4 regions of the Streptomyces sp. NPDC037410 genome follow, and region 1 is predicted to be linked to each of the others. Evidence: riboswitches for the same ligand, from Rfam matches in the RefSeq annotation. Region 1 holds a riboswitch; each other region holds the start of a gene.

Evidence for each region. A riboswitch is a leader RNA that binds a small molecule or an ion and turns the genes downstream of it on or off. The one in region 1 is predicted to bind cyclic di-AMP.
Region 2: linked by a shared signal. The riboswitch ahead of ACZ7HT_RS16365 (transglycosylase family protein) and the one ahead of ACZ7HT_RS27990 (M23 family metallopeptidase) in region 1 are both predicted to bind cyclic di-AMP.
Region 3: linked by a shared signal. The riboswitch ahead of ACZ7HT_RS10755 (C40 family peptidase) and the one ahead of ACZ7HT_RS27990 (M23 family metallopeptidase) in region 1 are both predicted to bind cyclic di-AMP.
Region 4: linked by a shared signal. The riboswitch ahead of ACZ7HT_RS21770 (M23 family metallopeptidase) and the one ahead of ACZ7HT_RS27990 (M23 family metallopeptidase) in region 1 are both predicted to bind cyclic di-AMP.

What each region holds. Positions count from the first base shown of each region.
Region 1 is NZ_JBVJWR010000019.1:50,792-54,743, reverse strand. Features, by position in the region: gene ACZ7HT_RS28000 (M16 family metallopeptidase) at 1-674, shown strand, start outside; gene ACZ7HT_RS27995 (M16 family metallopeptidase) at 701-2,068, shown strand; cyclic di-AMP (ydaO/yuaA leader) riboswitch at 2,267-2,430, shown strand; gene ACZ7HT_RS27990 (M23 family metallopeptidase) at 2,443-3,213, shown strand; gene ACZ7HT_RS27985 (GntR family transcriptional regulator) at 3,405-3,952, shown strand, end outside.
Region 2 is NZ_JBVJWR010000008.1:301,623-305,574, reverse strand. Features, by position in the region: gene eno (phosphopyruvate hydratase) at 1-935, opposite strand, end outside; gene ACZ7HT_RS16365 (transglycosylase family protein) at 1,271-1,987, opposite strand; cyclic di-AMP (ydaO/yuaA leader) riboswitch at 1,991-2,164, opposite strand; gene ACZ7HT_RS16360 (transglycosylase family protein) at 2,422-3,447, opposite strand; gene ACZ7HT_RS16355 (cytochrome P450 family protein) at 3,542-3,952, opposite strand, start outside.
Region 3 is NZ_JBVJWR010000005.1:277,394-281,345, forward strand. Features, by position in the region: gene ACZ7HT_RS10745 (ATP-dependent Clp protease proteolytic subunit) at 52-669, shown strand; gene ACZ7HT_RS10750 (hypothetical protein) at 677-982, shown strand; cyclic di-AMP (ydaO/yuaA leader) riboswitch at 1,383-1,504, shown strand; gene ACZ7HT_RS10755 (C40 family peptidase) at 1,508-1,984, shown strand; gene ACZ7HT_RS10760 (hypothetical protein) at 2,055-2,573, opposite strand; gene ACZ7HT_RS10765 (ATP-binding protein) at 2,597-3,034, opposite strand; gene ACZ7HT_RS10770 (8-amino-7-oxononanoate synthase) at 3,205-3,952, opposite strand, start outside.
Region 4 is NZ_JBVJWR010000012.1:233,189-237,140, forward strand. Features, by position in the region: gene ACZ7HT_RS21765 (SGNH/GDSL hydrolase family protein) at 1-564, opposite strand, end outside; gene ACZ7HT_RS21770 (M23 family metallopeptidase) at 717-1,652, opposite strand; cyclic di-AMP (ydaO/yuaA leader) riboswitch at 1,655-1,810, opposite strand; gene ACZ7HT_RS21775 (tyrosine-protein phosphatase) at 2,205-3,026, shown strand; gene ACZ7HT_RS21780 (DUF6126 family protein) at 3,045-3,203, opposite strand; gene ACZ7HT_RS21785 (helix-turn-helix domain-containing protein) at 3,222-3,851, opposite strand; gene ACZ7HT_RS21790 (aspartate aminotransferase family protein) at 3,926-3,952, opposite strand, start outside.

The sequences.
Region 1 (3,952 bases):
TCCCCGCCCACGACGGCAAGCCCGAGCCGCGCCCCGGCGATCTGCCCGAGGTCATCGGCGAGCAGCTGCGCGAGGTCGTCGAGGAGGAGGTCCCGGCCCGTGCGCTGATGGCCGCCTACCGCCTGCCGCACGACGGCACGCGCGCGTGCGACGCCGCCGACCTGGCCCTGACGGTCCTGGGCGGCGGGGAGTCCTCCCGCCTGCACAACCGCCTGGTCCGCCGCGACCGTACGGCCGTCGCCGCCGGCTTCGGCCTGCTGCGGCTCGCCGGGGCGCCCTCGCTCGGCTGGCTGGACGTCAAGACCTCCGGAGGCGTCGAGGTCCCGCAGATCGAGGCCGCCGTCGACGATGAGCTCGCCCGGTTCGCCGCCGAGGGCCCCACGCCCGAGGAGATGGAGCGCGCCCAGGCCCAGTTGGAGCGCGAGTGGCTGGACCGGCTCGGCACCGTCGCGGGCCGCGCCGACGAACTGTGCCGGTTCGCCGTGCTGTTCGGCGACCCGCAGCTCGCCCTGACCGCCGTCGACCGCGTCCTGGACATCACCGCCGACGAGGTGCGCGAGGCCGCCGCGGCCAAGCTGCGCCCCGACAACCGCGCGGTGCTCGTCTACGAGCCCCTGGCGACCGAGCAGAGCGACCACGCCGACGGCGATGACGAAGAGGGAGCGGACCAGTGACCGACGCCGCCGCGTCTTTGACGAGCATGGACTTCCACCCGCAGCCCCAGCCGGGCACCGCGAAGCCGTGGGCCTTCCCGGCCCCGGACCGCGGCACGCTGGACAACGGCCTGACCGTGCTCACCAGCCACCGCCCCGGCCAGCAGGTCGTCGCCGTGGAGCTCTTCCTGCCGGCCCCGCTGGACGCCGAGCCCGCCGGTCTCGACGGTGTCGCGACCATCATGGCCCGCGCGCTCTCCGAGGGCACCGACCAGCACAGCGCCGAGGAGTTCGCGGCCGAGCTTGAGCGCTGCGGCGCCACGCTCGACGCGCACGCCGACCACCCGGGCGTACGGGTCTCCCTGGAGGTCCCGGTCTCCCGGCTGCCCAAGGCGCTCGGGCTGCTCTCCGAGGCCCTCATCGCCCCGGCGTTCCTGGACACCGAGGTCGAGCGCCTGGTGCGCAACCGTCTCGACGAGATCCCGCACGAGACGGCCAACCCGGGGCGCCGCGCCGCGAAGCAGCTCTCCAAGGAGCTGTTCCCGGCCGAGTCCCGGATGTCCCGGCCGCGCCAGGGCACGGAGGAGACGGTCGCCGCGATCGACGCCGCCGCCGTCCGCGCCTTCTTCGAGGCGTACGTCCGGCCCTCCACGGCCACCGCCGTGGTCGTCGGCGACCTGACCGGCGTCGACCTCGACAAGGTCCTCGCCGAGACGCTGGGCGCCTGGGAGGGCGAGCCGGCCGAGCCGCTCCCGATGCCGCCGATCACCGCCGACGACACCGGACGGGTCGTCATCGTGGACCGTCCCGGCGCCGTTCAGACGCAGCTGCTGATCGGCCGGGTCGGCCCCGACCGCCACGACGGCGTGTGGCCGGCCCAGGTCCTCGGCACGTACTGCCTCGGCGGCACCCTGACCTCGCGTCTGGACCGGGTCCTGCGCGAGGAGAAGGGCTACACGTACGGCGTGCGGGCCTTCGGCCAGGTCCTCCGCTCGGACGCCGAGGGGAACGGCGCGTCGATGCTCGCCATCAGCGGATCGATCGACACCCCCAACACGGGTCCGGCGCTCGACGACCTGTGGAAGGTGCTCCGCACGCTCGCCGCCGAGGGCCTCACCGACGCCGAGCGGGAGACGGCCGTGCAGAACCTGGTGGGGGTGGCGCCCCTCAAGTACGAGACGGCGGCCTCCGTCGCCGGGACGCTCGCCGACCAGGTGGAGCAGCACCTCGCGGACGACTACCAGGCCCAGTTGTACGCGCGGCTTGCCGAGACCGGCACCGTCGAGGCGACGGCCGCCGTGGTCAGCGCCTTCCCGGTGGACCGGCTCGTCACCGTGCTCGTCGGCGACGCGGCGCAGATCGCGGAGCCGGTGCGCGCGCTCGGCATCGGTGAAGTGACCGTCGTGACGGGCTGATTCCGGTCCTGAGACGACAACGGGAGGGCCCCGACGGCATAGTTCGTCGGGGTCCTCCGCTTTGTCCGTATTGCGATCAAGGTGATTGTTTGCCCTGTGGTATGTCTTACAAAAGACGTGTCCGGTTGGTGATTGAAAGACGATCCGCATAGCGTCGGTGCGGCTGTTCGTCAGTGCACGTGCCGCAACCGCGGCATCGGACAGTCATCGCCGAGTCCCCGTCAGGCGCGAGCCTGGGGAGCCGGGGACCCACATCGTCCCTGGGGTGAATCGGGCGCCTTCGTCTCGTGCGGAGGGGCTCGTAGGAGACCTTCCTGCTCCGAACCCGTCAGCTAACCCGGTAGGCGAGAAGGAAGGAAAGGATCAGCCTCTACATGGCGTTCACCCGTGCCACCGGGAAGCATCGTGGTCCGAGCCGGATGGCGCGCCGCAGCGTGGGCATCGCCGGCGTCGCGACGCTCGCCACCACCGGCGTCATCGGAACCCTCGCCTCCCCGGCACTCGCCGCCGACACGGACGACCGCTCCGTCGAGGACACCGGCCTCACCCAGGTGATCACCGAGGACTCCCTCGTCGACCCGATCAACGCCCAGGCCACCGCCCAGGAGCAGGAGGCCGTCGAGGCCATCGCCAAGGAGAAGGCCAGGGCCGAGGCGAAGCGCAAGGCCGAGGCCCGCGCCAAGGAGATCCGGGTGGAGCGCGAGCGCGCCGCCCGCGAGGCCGAGCGCCGCCGCCTCGCCTCCTTCCAGGCCCCCGTCGCCGGCTCGTACGTCTCCACCGGCTACAAGAGCAGCGGCTCGCTCTGGTCCTCCGGCAGTCACTCCGGCATCGACTTCCACGCCGCCTACGGCACCCGGGTCGTCTCCGTCGGCTCCGGCACCGTCGTCGAGGCCGGCTGGGGCGGCGCGTACGGCAACAACATCGTGATCCGGATGAACGACGGCACGTACACGCAGTACGGGCACCTCTCCTCCATCGGCGTCTACGTCGGCCAGACCGTCGAGCCGGGCCAGCAGATAGGCGTCTCGGGCTCCTCCGGCAACTCGACCGGCCCGCACCTCCACTTCGAGGCGCGCACCAGCCCCGAGTACGGCTCGGACATCAACCCGATCGCGTACCTCCGCGCCCGCGGCGTGAACGTCTGACCCGTACCGCCATCGCGTACCGCGTCGCAAAAGCCCCGGCTCGTACTGAGCCGGGGCTTTTCGCTGTCCAAAAGACTTCCATGGATTCCGCCGGGGCATCGGAAATTCCGGCGGGCTGCAATAGAGTCGAAGATCGGCGCAGAACAGGCGCCACTCGAATTGTCTCGCGCGCACCAAGGCGGAGGTCGGACATGCGCATTCCCGCGCACTCGGTATGCACGGCGATCCGGGACGACATCGTCTCCGGCGTGTACGAGCGGGGCGGTCGGCTGACCGAGGAGCAGCTAGCCCGCCGGTACGGGGTCTCCCGGGTCCCGGTCCGCGAGGCGCTGCGCACCCTGGAGTCCGAGGGCTTCGTCGTCTCCCGCCGCCACGCGGGCGCCCACGTCGCCGAGCCGACCGAGCAGGAGGCCGCCGACCTGCTCGACATGCGGGCGCTGCTCGAACCGCTGGGCGCCGCCCGGGCCGCGCAGCGGCGCACCGAGGCGCACCTCAAGGTGCTGCGCGGCCTGGTCAGGCTGGGGCAGGAGCGGGCCAGGCGCGATCAGGGCGAGGACCTGCGCTCGCTCGGCGGCTGGTTCCACGAGACGCTCGCGCAGGCCTCAGGGAGCCCCGCCCTGACGGCGCTGCTCACCCAGTTGCGGCACAAGATCGCCTGGACGTACGTCGTGGAGCAGCCCGCCCAGCCGGTGGAGGCCTGGGCCGAGCACGGCGCGATCGTGGACGCCGTGGCGCGCGG
Region 2 (3,952 bases), on a different contig from region 1:
TCGCCGACGATCTGGACCTTGGAGCCCAGCTTGTCGGTGAGGATCTTCCAGCCGTCCCAGTCGTCCTCGAACAGCGGGTCCTCGATGGAGACCATCGGGTACGCGGAGACGAGCTCCTCGTAGTACTCGGTCATCTCGGCGGCCGAGCGGGACTTGCCCTCGAACTCGTACGCGCCGTCCTTGTAGAACTCGGACGCGGCGACGTCGAGCGCGAGCGCGACGTCGGAGCCCGGGGTGTAGCCGGCCTCCTTGATGGCCTCGACGATGAGGTCGAGGGCGGCGCGGTTCGACTCCAGGTTCGGGGCGAAGCCGCCCTCGTCGCCGAGGCCGGTGGAGAGGCCCTTGCGCTTCAGGACGGCCTTGAGGGTGTGGTAGATCTCCGCACCCCAGCGGAGGGCCTCGGAGAAGGACTCCGCGCCGATCGGGGCGATCATGAACTCCTGGATGTCCACGTTGGAGTCGGCGTGCGACCCACCGTTGAGGATGTTCATCATCGGAACGGGCAGCAGGTGCGCGTTCGGGCCGCCGAGGTAGCGGAAGAGCGGGAGGTCGCTGGCCTCGGAGGCGGCGTGCGCGACGGCGAGGGAGACGCCGAGGATGGCGTTGGCGCCGAGCGAGCCCTTGTTCTCGGTCGCGTCCAGGTCGAACATGGCCTGGTCGATCAGGCGCTGCTCGGTGGCGTCGTAGCCGACGAGCTCCGGGCCGATCTGCTCGATGACGGCGAGGACGGCCTTCTCGACACCCTTGCCCTGGTAGCGGTTGGGGTCACCGTCGCGGAGCTCGATGGCCTCGAAGGCACCGGTGGAGGCGCCGGACGGAACAGCAGCACGGCCGGTGCTGCCGTCGTCGAGGCCGACCTCGACCTCGACCGTGGGGTTGCCTCGGGAGTCCAGGATTTCCCGGGCTACGACGACGTCGATGGACGGCACGAGCATCTCCTTTTTGGGATGTGACGCTGGATGTGACGCATGGCCGGTGCAGGGTCACCCGGCCTTGCGACAAGAGCCTAACCGGCGCGGGGGCTCCCGCCCGCCGGGCGCCCGCCCCCTGGGACGAAAAAGGACCCAAGGGCATGCATTCGGGGACGAAGACCCTCGTATCTACTGGACAGTAACCGCCTGAACCGCTGTGTCCCCATAAAGAGGTGTCCCCATAAAGGGGGGAACCCCGGTCCGGCGCGCACGGGGGAGAGGCGCGCCGGACCGGGGTGGTCACCGCGGGAGGGTCGTCGGGGCCGCGTGAGCCGCCGGACTCACGCGAACCGCCGGGTTCACTTCAGGTGAAGCTGCTGACCCGGGTAGATGAGGTCGGCGTTCTCGACGACGTCCTTGTTCAGCTCGAAGAGCTTGGCCCAGCCGCCCTTGACGTGGTGCGCCTCGGCGATCTTGCTGAGGGTGTCACCGGTGACGACCTTGTACTCGCCGTCGCCCTTCTTGACCTTCTTGCCGGTCGGCGTGGTGACGGTCTTCTTGGCGGCCTTCGGGGCCGCGCGGTGCTCGCTGCGGGTGGTCGGCTGCTCGGCGCGACGCTCCTGCTGCGGGGCGGACTGCTGCTTGGGGGCGGCCTGCTGCGGGGCGGACTGCTGCGGGGTCTCGGCGGCGCCGCCGCCGTAGGAGGCACCGGAGAGGCCGACGCCACAGCTCGGCCACGCGCCCTTGCCCTGGCCCGCGAGGACCTTCTCGGCGATGGTGATCTGCTGGGACTTCGACGCGAGGTCGGCGCGCGGGGCGTAGGCGGTGCCACCGAACGCGGCCCAGGTGGAGTTGGTGAACTGGAGGCCGCCGTAGAAGCCGTTGCCGGTGTTGATGGCCCAGTTGCCGCCGGACTCGCACTGGGCGACGGCGTCCCACTCGGAGGCGGTGGCGGCCGAGGCGGTGCCGGCGGTCATCAGCGGGGCGGCGACGGCGATGCCGGTGACGCCGACGAGGGTGACGACCTGGGTGGCCTTGGAGGGACGACGGTGTTTGCCCTTGGCGGAAAACAGCATGGGGATTCTCCTCACCGACGCCTGTGAGGTGAGCTGTCGGGTTCGGGCCGGAAAGTTGCCCGGCCGCGCGTCCTTGCGCGCGGCTTCACCCCAAGCCGGTCGTCGGCCGTCTGTCTCAACGGCCGGGCCCGGCACTTACCTTGGGTCCCCCACTCCTGCCTTCGGCGCTTGCGCGACGACTGTTCCCATCGGCCGACGGCAGGATTCGGCGTTTCGGTCGACGGGGCCCGCGGTGGCGAGCGGGACGACCGTAGACACAGACCCACCGGAAGTTCAAAGAGGCCCATTGCGGAAAAATCGGCCCTGCTTGCCCTCCGGTGGGCGGTGTTTGCGCAGGTGAGAGGTGACGGGAGCAAAGTTTGCGGACGTGACACGCCAGTTGGGACGAAGAGACCCATGTCTCACTTGCCCAGAACCGGACATAAGACCGCGAACTAACCTTCCGCCTGTACCGAACCCGTCGTCAGGTCGAGGCTCTGACCAGGCAGGATGAGGTTCGGGTCGATGCCCACCGTCTTCCGGTTGGCGTCGTAGAGCGCCGTCCAGCCTCCGGGGAGTTCGTTCTCCTGCGCAATGCCGGACAGGCTGTCACCCGGCTGCACGGTGTACTCGCCCGAAGTGTCCTGACTGTCCGTTGCGTCCGAATTCTTCGCCTCGTCAGTCACGGGCGTGGAGTCGACCTTTTCCGCGGACGTGTCCCCACCCGCCGCATGCTTGCCTGTTTCGGGTGAACTGCCCGGCTTGCCGGATTCCTCCGGTGCGGCCCCGCCCCGGTGCTTGCCGGTGCCGGGCGTGGCCGACGGCACGTCACCCTTCGGCACCTCGGACGAATCCGGCGTACCGGGCGTAACGGACGCGTCGGGAGTGCCCGGGGTCGCCGGCGTGGCGGGCGCGGCCGGGGTCGTCGTCGACGCGCCCGGTGTGGCGGAGGTCGCGGGAGCGGTCGGCGCGGCCGGGGTCGCGGACGCCTTCCCGTCCTTGGAGGCGGCCGACGGCGTGTCGCCCGCGGTGCGGTTGGACTCGGGGAGCGGCCCGGTGGGCGTCGTCGGCACCGCGGTCGGGCCGGGGTTCACACCCGTGGCCTTGCCGTCGTTCTTGAGGCCGGCGATCGGGGCGCAGGTGGCCCACTCGGTGCTGCCCTGGGCGAGCGCCTTCTCGGCCACCGCGATCTGCTGGGCGCGGCTGGCCAGGTCGGGGCTGGGCGCGTACGCGAGGCCGCCGTGCCGCTCCCAGCTGTCCTGGGTGAACTGGAGGCCGCCGTACATCCCGTTGCCGAAGTTGGCGCTCCACTGGCCGCCGGACTCGCACTCGGCGACCCGGTCCCATGTGGGGGCGTCGGCGGCGGAGGCGGATCCGGTGGCGAGCAGCGGCAGCGCCATGGCGGATCCGGTCACGCCCGCGGCGACGACGAGGGCGGGGGCCTGACGGGGGCGACGGTGTCTTCCGTTCCCGGAACGCATAGGAACGCCTTTCGCGTGACGGCTGAGACTGCCGGGAAACGTAGCCGCATTCGAACGTCCGTCACAAGTCGATGGCGCCACGATCACGCGAAGATCACATTTCTGATGGCTCGTCAGTCGTGAGGAGTGGTACGGAAGGGGAGAACTCCACCGGAAGCGTGCGCAAACCGCGCATGATGAGGCCGCCGCGCCACCGCAGTTCGGCCGGATCGGCGGCAAGTCGCAGGTCCGGCAGGCGAGTCAGCAGCGTCGCGAGCGCCGTCTGCCCTTCGAGGCGGGCGAGCGGTGCGCCCAGGCAGTAGTGGATGCCGTGCCCGTAGCCGAGGTGCTGGTTGTCGCGCCGGGCGAGGTCGAGGGTGTCGGGACCGTCGAACCGCTCCGGGTCCCGGTCGGCGGCGGCGAGCACCACGAGCACCGGGTCCCCGGCCGGGATCTCCTGCCCGCCGATGGTCAGCGCCCGCGTCGCGTACCGCCAGGTCGCCATCTCCACGGGCCCGTCGTACCG
Region 3 (3,952 bases), on a different contig from region 1:
ACGGTCTGTACGTCCTGTACATTTTTTACAGACAGCTGGAGGTGCTCAGCCATGGATGCCCGCCACGTCCTGCCCGAGTTCACGGAGCGGACCTCGTTCGGAACGCGAACGCTCGACCCGTACTCGAAGCTCCTCGCGTCCCGGATCGTCTTCCTCGGCACCCCGATCGACGAGACCTCGGCCAACGACGTCATCGCCCAGTTCCTGCACCTCGACTACGCCGCCCCCGGCCAGGACATCGCGCTCTACATCAACTCGCCCGGCGGCTCGATCAGCGCCATGACCGCGATCCACGACACGATGCGGACGCTCTCCTGCGACGTGGAGACCACCTGCCTCGGCCAGGCCACCTCCACCGCCGCCGTCCTCCTCGCCGCCGGCACCCCCGGCAAGCGGCTCGTCCTCCCCGGCGCCCGGGTCGCCCTCCGCCAGCCGGCCATGGACGAACCCCTCCAGGGACAGCCGAGCGACCTCGACATCCACGCGCGCGAGCTGCTCCGGCTGCGCGCCCTGGTGGCCGGGATGCTCACCGAGTACACCGGGCAGAGCAGGGACCGGATCGACGCCGACATCGACCGCCTCACCGTCCTGGACGCGCCGGCGGCCCTCGCGTACGGCCTGGTGGACCACGTGATCACGAACCGGCGCGACGCCGGCGCGGCACGGTGAGCCGGCCGTGGTGCCCGAGCTGCCGCCGCTGCCCGCGCTGACCCGGGCCGAGGGCGAGTTGATCGACGCGTACCTCGAAGTCGTCGATCTTCTTGGGAAGATCAACCCATCCAGGGGTACGCATACCTATGGGGCACTGCGGGCGGCACAGGCCCTGGTGGGACGCGCGGAGGCGTTGCGCGAGGCTCTGACGCTCATGCATATGCGGGGCGAGAGCGAGGTGCACACGGACACACTGGCGCGCGCCCTGCGGGTGTTGGACGGCGAGCGCCGCACCGGCCGCGTCACCGTCCCCCGCACACGGGCGAGTTGACATTCCGGCATGTCGTGTCGAGGTCCGTACGGCCGACACGCAACGCAGAATCGCTCCCCCGTTCGGCGTAGTCGATGAGTCGACATATGCGTCGGGTGAGTTGCGCAACAGGTGTACGCATCTGGCGGAATGGGGCGTTCCACCGCTGGTGCGGGCCTCGTAGGCCAAACCTCCGGTGATCACGAAAGCACCCTGTCCACCCGAATGGATCAGTCGTGAGGAGCCTCACATATCGCCGTTTCAGCTCGGAATTCGCCCTGGGTGTGGGTCAAGATCCCTGTCGACGACAAGCCCCCGCCATCCGAGGCGGGGCGGTCCGGGCGGACGCCGAGTCCTGCCGCTGTCCCGGATGTCTGGTCGACAGGAGTGGATCGGCAGGAGTGGAGGACCCAGGCAGTACGGGACGTACGCGCTGTTTCCGCAGCGGGGCCGTCCCTTGGGGTGAAGCCGCAGCCGCGGCCGGGCATCTTCGCCAGCCCGAACCCGACAGGTCATCCTTCGCAGGCGGCTGACGAAGGGTTGCGCATGACTGCGCAGATGCACGTCCCGTCCCTGCTGTCCCGGGCCGGAGCCGTCACGGCTCTCACCCTCGCCGCCGTCGGCGGCACGATGCTCGCACCAGGTGCGGCACCCGAGGCCCAGGCGGCGACCACCTACGCGAACAAGGCACTGAGCGTCGCCGCGTCCAAGAAGGGAGCCCCGTACCGGTACGGGAGCGCGGGACCCACCCGGTTCGACTGCTCCGGTCTGACGCTCTACGCGTACAAGCAGGCGGGCAAGTCGCTGCCCCGCACCGCGCAGCAGCAGTACAACAACACCCGGCACATCTCCGCGTCCAGCAGACAGAAGGGGGACCTGGTCTTCTTCCACTCCGGCGGGAGCGTCTACCACGTGGGCATCTACGCCGGCAGCGGCAAGATCTGGCACTCGCCCAAGACGGGATCCTGGGTGAAGCTCGACCCGATCTGGACGTCGAAGGTCTACTACGGCCGCGTCCGGTGATCCGGCGGCCTTAGCGGTCCGTGCGTGAGGGGTGCGGTGGCGCCGCCGCACCCCTCACGGTCCCGGCCGGTCAGCGGCCCACGCTGCTGAGGTCGATGGGCCCCGGCGGGACCAGCTCACCCGCCTCGTACGCGTGGAGCCGCCGGGTCAGCTCCGGAAGGTCGTACGCGGGGAAGTTCACCTGGAGCAGCTGCGGACGGAAGCGCGAGGCCTGTGTCTCGTCGAACAGCGCCACGTCCATCGGCTTGATGCCGACGTCCCACGCGTCGGGGGCGGCCCAGTGCCCCATCCGGACGTAGAAGTCGTCGCGGGGACCCGCGTTCGCCACTGCCGAGAGGAACGCGAGGCCGCTGTCGACGGGGAAGTCGATGAGCATCCAGCCGCGCCGCGACTCCACGTACGCCGCCATGTGCGGCAGCTTCTCCACCCAGCTCTCGTTGGACTCGCCGACGTCCTGGCAGCAGGTCCAGGTGTCGAAGCCACAGCGCCAGATCGCCTCGATCGCGGGCGCCAACAGCTCGTCGATCTCCGCCGCACGCTCTCCCACCCGCACGGGAACGGTGGGGTGGACGCCTTCGTATGTGCTCATCGCGCGAGCGTACAGACGGACCGCTAGCAGCTGGCGAGTGGGGCGGAGGTCCACGGGAGGGTGATCCAGACCGTCTTCCCGCCCTCCTCGGTCGGGGTGACCGACAGGCGGCCACCCGCCTCCGCCGCCAGGGAGCGGATGATGACCATGCCCCGGCCGTTGTCCTGCTGGACCGCAGCGGGCAGACGGCGGGGCCAGCGCGGGTGGCTGTCGGTGACGCCGATGTGGAGGCGCTCCTCGCGCTCCAGACGGACGTCGACCGTGAAGGTGGGCGACTGCCCGAAGGTGTGCAGGACGGCGTTGGTGGCCAGTTCCGAGACCATCAGGCGGATCGCGTCCGCCAGGTCGTCGGCACCGCCGAGGCCCCACCCGTCGAGGACCTCCGCGACGAACCGCCGGGCGGTGGGGACCGACGCGGGATCGCTCGGCAGAGTGACGGATGCTTCCTGATGGTCTGCCATGGCGACGCTGTCCCTTTCCCGCCGGGGCTTCTGCCCCGGATCGCGCTTCGCGCCAGAGTCCCACCGATCGTGCCGCCCCGGCAGGCGTTCCACCAAGATATGTCCCCATCTGTCGCCCGAAGCGGTGAACTCTGCGGCCCGGGAACGCCCTTGGAGCTCCCGATGGGACGTCAGACCGTCGGCGCGGTCCGCAGGATCGTTTCCACCGCGCGTGCGATCTCCGCGTCCGTCAGATCGGCCCGCGCCGTCAGGCGCAGCCGCGAGATGCCGTCGGGGACGGACGGCGGCCGGAAGCAGCCGACCGCCAGGCCCTGTTCGCGGCAGTCCGCCGCCCAGCGCAGCGCCGCCTCCGGGGAAGGGGCGTGGACCGAGACGACGGCCGCGTCGGGACGGGCCGAGGTGAGCCCGGCCTCCGTGAGCAGCCGGTGCAGGGTGGTGGCGACGGTACGGGCCCGCTCGGCGAGCCCCGGCTCGGCGGCGATCAGCCGCAGGCTCGCGAGCGCCCCGCCCGCGGCGGCCGGCGCGAGCCCGGTGTCGAAGATGAAGGTGCGGGCGGCGTTCACCAGGTGCTCGATCACCCGGGCCGGGCCGAGGACGGCGCCGCCCTGGCTGCCGAGGGACTTCGAGAGGGTGAGGGTGGCGACGACGTCCTCGTCGCCCGCGAGCCCGGCCTCGTGCAGCGCGCCCCGGCCGCCGTCGCCGAGGACGCCGAAGCCGTGGGCGTCGTCGACGACGAGCCCGGCGCCGTGCGCCCGGCAGGCCTCGGCGAGCCCGCGGAGCGGGGCCTTGTCGCCGTCGACGGAGAAGACGGAGTCGCTGACGACGAGCGCCCGGCGCCCCGGGTGGGTGTCCAGGGTCTTGGCGACGGCCTCGGCGTCGGTGTGCGGGACGACCGCGGTCTCGGCGCGCGCGAGGCGG
Region 4 (3,952 bases), on a different contig from region 1:
GGGCGAGAGGTGCAGCCGGTCGTCGTCCCAGGCGCGCCGGTCCTGGACGGACTTCAGCGACCACAGGTCGAGGACCGGGCAGCCGTAGCGGTCCGCGATGGCCCGGACGTGCCCGTTGTACGTGGCGATCTTGCCGCGCAGGTGCTTGAGCAGGGTCACGTCGCGGGTGTCGAAGCCGGTGGTCACCATGACGGTGCCGACGGCGGAGCTCAGGTCGGCGACGGCGCGCTCGAAGCGCTCGGCCACGTCGTCGGGGTCCGTCCCGGGGCGGATGATGTCGTTGCCGCCCGCGCAGAAGGTCACCAGGTCGGGGGCGAGTTCCTTCGCCCGCGGGACCTGTTCCGCCACGATCTGGTCGAGAAGGCGCCCCCGTACGGCGAGATTGGCGTACCGGAAGCCGTCGTGCTCCGGCAGCTGGTCGGCGAGCAGCACCGCGAAGCGGTCCGCCCAGCCGACGTACGTCCCGTCGGGCCCGGGGTCTCCGACGCCCTCGGTGAAGCTGTCACCGATCGCCGCGTACGACCCGAATGCGTTCTTGTCTGTTGATCTCGAATCGTCTGCCACGGGAGCACATCCTTCCCTTTGGGATGGGACCTACGCGACCGTAAGGAAGGGTTGACGCAGGGTGACATATGCCACCGATAAAGATTCCGCCAAACCGGAATACGCCGGATGCCCGGCACGGGTGTGCCGGGCATCCGGGGGGTGACGTGTCGTCAGATGCTCACGCCGTGCTGGCGCAGGGCCGCCAGCGGGTCGATGTCGGAGCCGTACTCCGGCCCGGTGCGCATCTCGAAGTGCAGGTGCGGGCCGGTCACGTTGCCGGTCGCGCCGGAGAGGCCGATCTCCTGGCCGCCGGTGACGGCCTGGCCGGCGGAGACGGAGATCGAGGACAGGTGGGCGTACTGCGAGAAGGTGCCGTCGGCGTGCTGGATGACGACCTGGTTGCCGTACGCGCCGCCGTCGCCGGCGGAGTAGACGGTGCCGGGGCCGACCGCGTGGACGGGGGTGCCGGTGGAGGCGATGAAGTCGACACCGGTGTGGTAGCCGGAGGACCACATGGAGCCGGCCTGGTGGTACGGGGTCGACATGCCGGCACCGGCGATCGGGGCGACCCAGCCGGAGGAGCTCGGCGCGGCCGACGAGGACGGCGCGGCGGACGGCGCGGCGGGCGCGGGGGCGGCCGGGGCCGAGGTGCGCTCGCTGCTGCGCGAGGCGCGCTGGGTGTCGCCGTTCTTGCCGGAGGACTGCCAGTCGTGGTGCGCGGCCCCGGCGGTGCTCTTCGCACCGAGGGTGAGCTTCATGCCGGGCAGGATCAGCGAGGGGTTCCCGCCGACGACCTGGCGGTTGTCCTTGTAGAGCTTCTGCCAGCCGCCCGCCAGGTGGTGCTCGGCGGCGATCTTCGACAGGTAGTCGCCGCGGACGACGGAGTACGTCTTCGGCGCGGCCTTCGCGGTGGCGGGCGCGGCCTCGACGGCGGCGGCCTTCACCTGGGCGACGGCCTGCGCGGGAGCGGCGGCCGGGGTGGCGGCGTGGGCGCCGGTGGCTCCGAGGAGCGGGAGGGCGACGACGGCGCCGCCGGTGCCGGCGGCGGCGAGGCCACGGGTCAGGCGGTTGGACTTGGTGCGGCGGTGCTTACCCTTCGCGGGCATGGCGAATTCCTCTCCGGCGCCTGCGAGGTGAGCTGTCGGGTTCGGACTGGAGATGTCCGGCCGCGTGCAGTACGCGACTTCACCCCGAGCCGTCCTTTCGAGGGATCGGCGACTTACCTGGTTCCCCCGCTCCTGCCTTCTACCGGTGAGTGCGGATTCCGGTCGGTGGCAGGATTCGGCGGTCCGTCCGGAGTGAGCGCGACGCTAGACGAGTGGGGTCGGCGTGAACAAGCCACGGTTTTCACGCACTCCGGGATTTCTTGATTTCCGGGCGGAATTCCGGTCACCCTCCGTCGACGGCGGCCCCTCGATCTCCTTTTCCCGGGGGGTATTTGGAAAAGACGATCAGGCACGGTCCGTCACGGTTATGACGCTGCTCACGCGCGAATCCTCATCTCCCCTGCAACCAGGGCGGGTTACCTCTTAGCTCTCAATACGGACAGATCGCCCATTCCCGTCCGAGGGGGTGCGCCTCCGGGCCCCCACCCGAGATGATTGCCCCAGGAACCGATCCACCGGACACAGGAACCGATCTACAGAACAGGAGCAGCCGTGACCCAGCAGCTGCCGCAGGTCCCGCCCGCCGAATCCGACGAGCCCGAGCTGGCGGAGGTCCGCAACTTCCGGGACGTGGGCGGCCTGCCGACGACGGACGGGCGCGCCGTCCGCCCCGGGCGCCTCTTCCGCAGCGGCCACCTCGCCCACGCGACGGAGGACGACGCCGCCTTCCTCGCCTCGCTCGGCCTGCACACCGTCTTCGACTTCCGCAACGAGTCGGACCGGAGGATCGAGGGCCCCGACGTCGAGCTGCCCGGCGTGCAGAACGTGAACATACCCCTCAACGACCCTGCCGACGGCAAGGAGTTCTGGAAGCTGGTGCGCGACGGCGAGATCGCGCAGCTGCGCGAGGTCCTCGGCGACGGCAAGGCGGCCGCCCGGATGTCCCGCTCGTACCGGAAGAACGTGCTGGAGCGGACCGAGGAGCACAGCCGGCTCCTGCACGCCATGGCGGAGGAGAGTGTCCCGGCCCTCCTGCACTGCGCGGCCGGCAAGGACCGGGCCGGGGTCGCCATCGCGATCACCCTGCTCGCGGTCGGGGTCGAGCGGGAGGCGATCGAGGCCGACTACGTGAAGTCGAACGCCCCGCACCGCCGCTACAAGGTGCGCCGCAGCTCCACCTCCCCGGACGCGATGTCGCCCGAGGTGATGGAGCTGCTGAGCCCGCTGTTCGACGCGCGGGTGGAGTATCTGCGGGCCGCGTTCGAGACGATCGAGACGACCTGGGGCTCGGTGGACGCCTACTTCGCGGAGGGCCTGAAGCTGGCCCCGGAGACCCGCGAGCGGCTGCGGGAGCGCCTGCTCACGGAGGCGTGACGCCTGCCCCCGTACGCCCTACTGGCCCTGCGCGCCGAGCGTGAAGAGCAGGTAGAGGAAGCCGGCGAAGAGGTGGCCCGCGATCAGATAGGCGAAGAGACGGAGCACGAGCCCCTTGGGGAACTTGCCTTCACCGCGCTCCTCGCCGGTGACCGGTCGTACTGACTTCTCGGACATGTCGGTCCTTTCTGGACGTCAGCGCCGATGCGGGGTCCCGTCGCCGAGGCACAGGTCGGCGGCGGGGCTCTGCATCAGCGTGTGGACGAAGAGCAGCTCGGCCCCGCCGGACGTGGCGGCGCCGATCCGGTGCGGGGTCAGCGAGTCGAAGTGCGCGCTGTCCCCGGGATCGAGGACATGGACGGCGTCGCCGAGCGCGAGCCGGACCCGGCCCTCCAGGACGTGGATCCACTCCTCGCCGGGGTGGACCCGCACGATGTCGGCCCGGGTGGCGTAGGGCACGTGCACCCGCAGGCACTGGAGGGCGCGACCGGCGCCGCCCGCCTGGCGGTAGATCCAGCCGTCGGCCTCGACGGGCTCGGAGCGGTCGGCCCGGACGACGGGGTCGCGCTCGGGGGGCGTCTCGCCCAGGAGCTCGGAGACCGTCGTACCGTAGATACGGGACAGGGCCAGCAGCATCGGCAGCGAGGGCTGCCGGTTCCCCGTCTCCAGGCGCGAGAGGTGGGCCGGAGAGAGACCGGCCCGCTGGGCGGCGGCCTCCAGGGTGAGCCCCCGGCGGCGGCGCAGGGCCCGCAGCTGCGGGGCGACGTCCGGCAGGACGGCGGTGAGGGCGGGGTCCGGGGAGGTGTCCCCGGGGACGTGGTCCATGCGTCCATTCCGCCAGGTTCGTGCCTCTGAGGCAAATTTCTTGCCTCAGAGGCAAAACCGGCGTCGCGATCGTGTCAGCGCTGCGCGACCGCCTGCTTGAC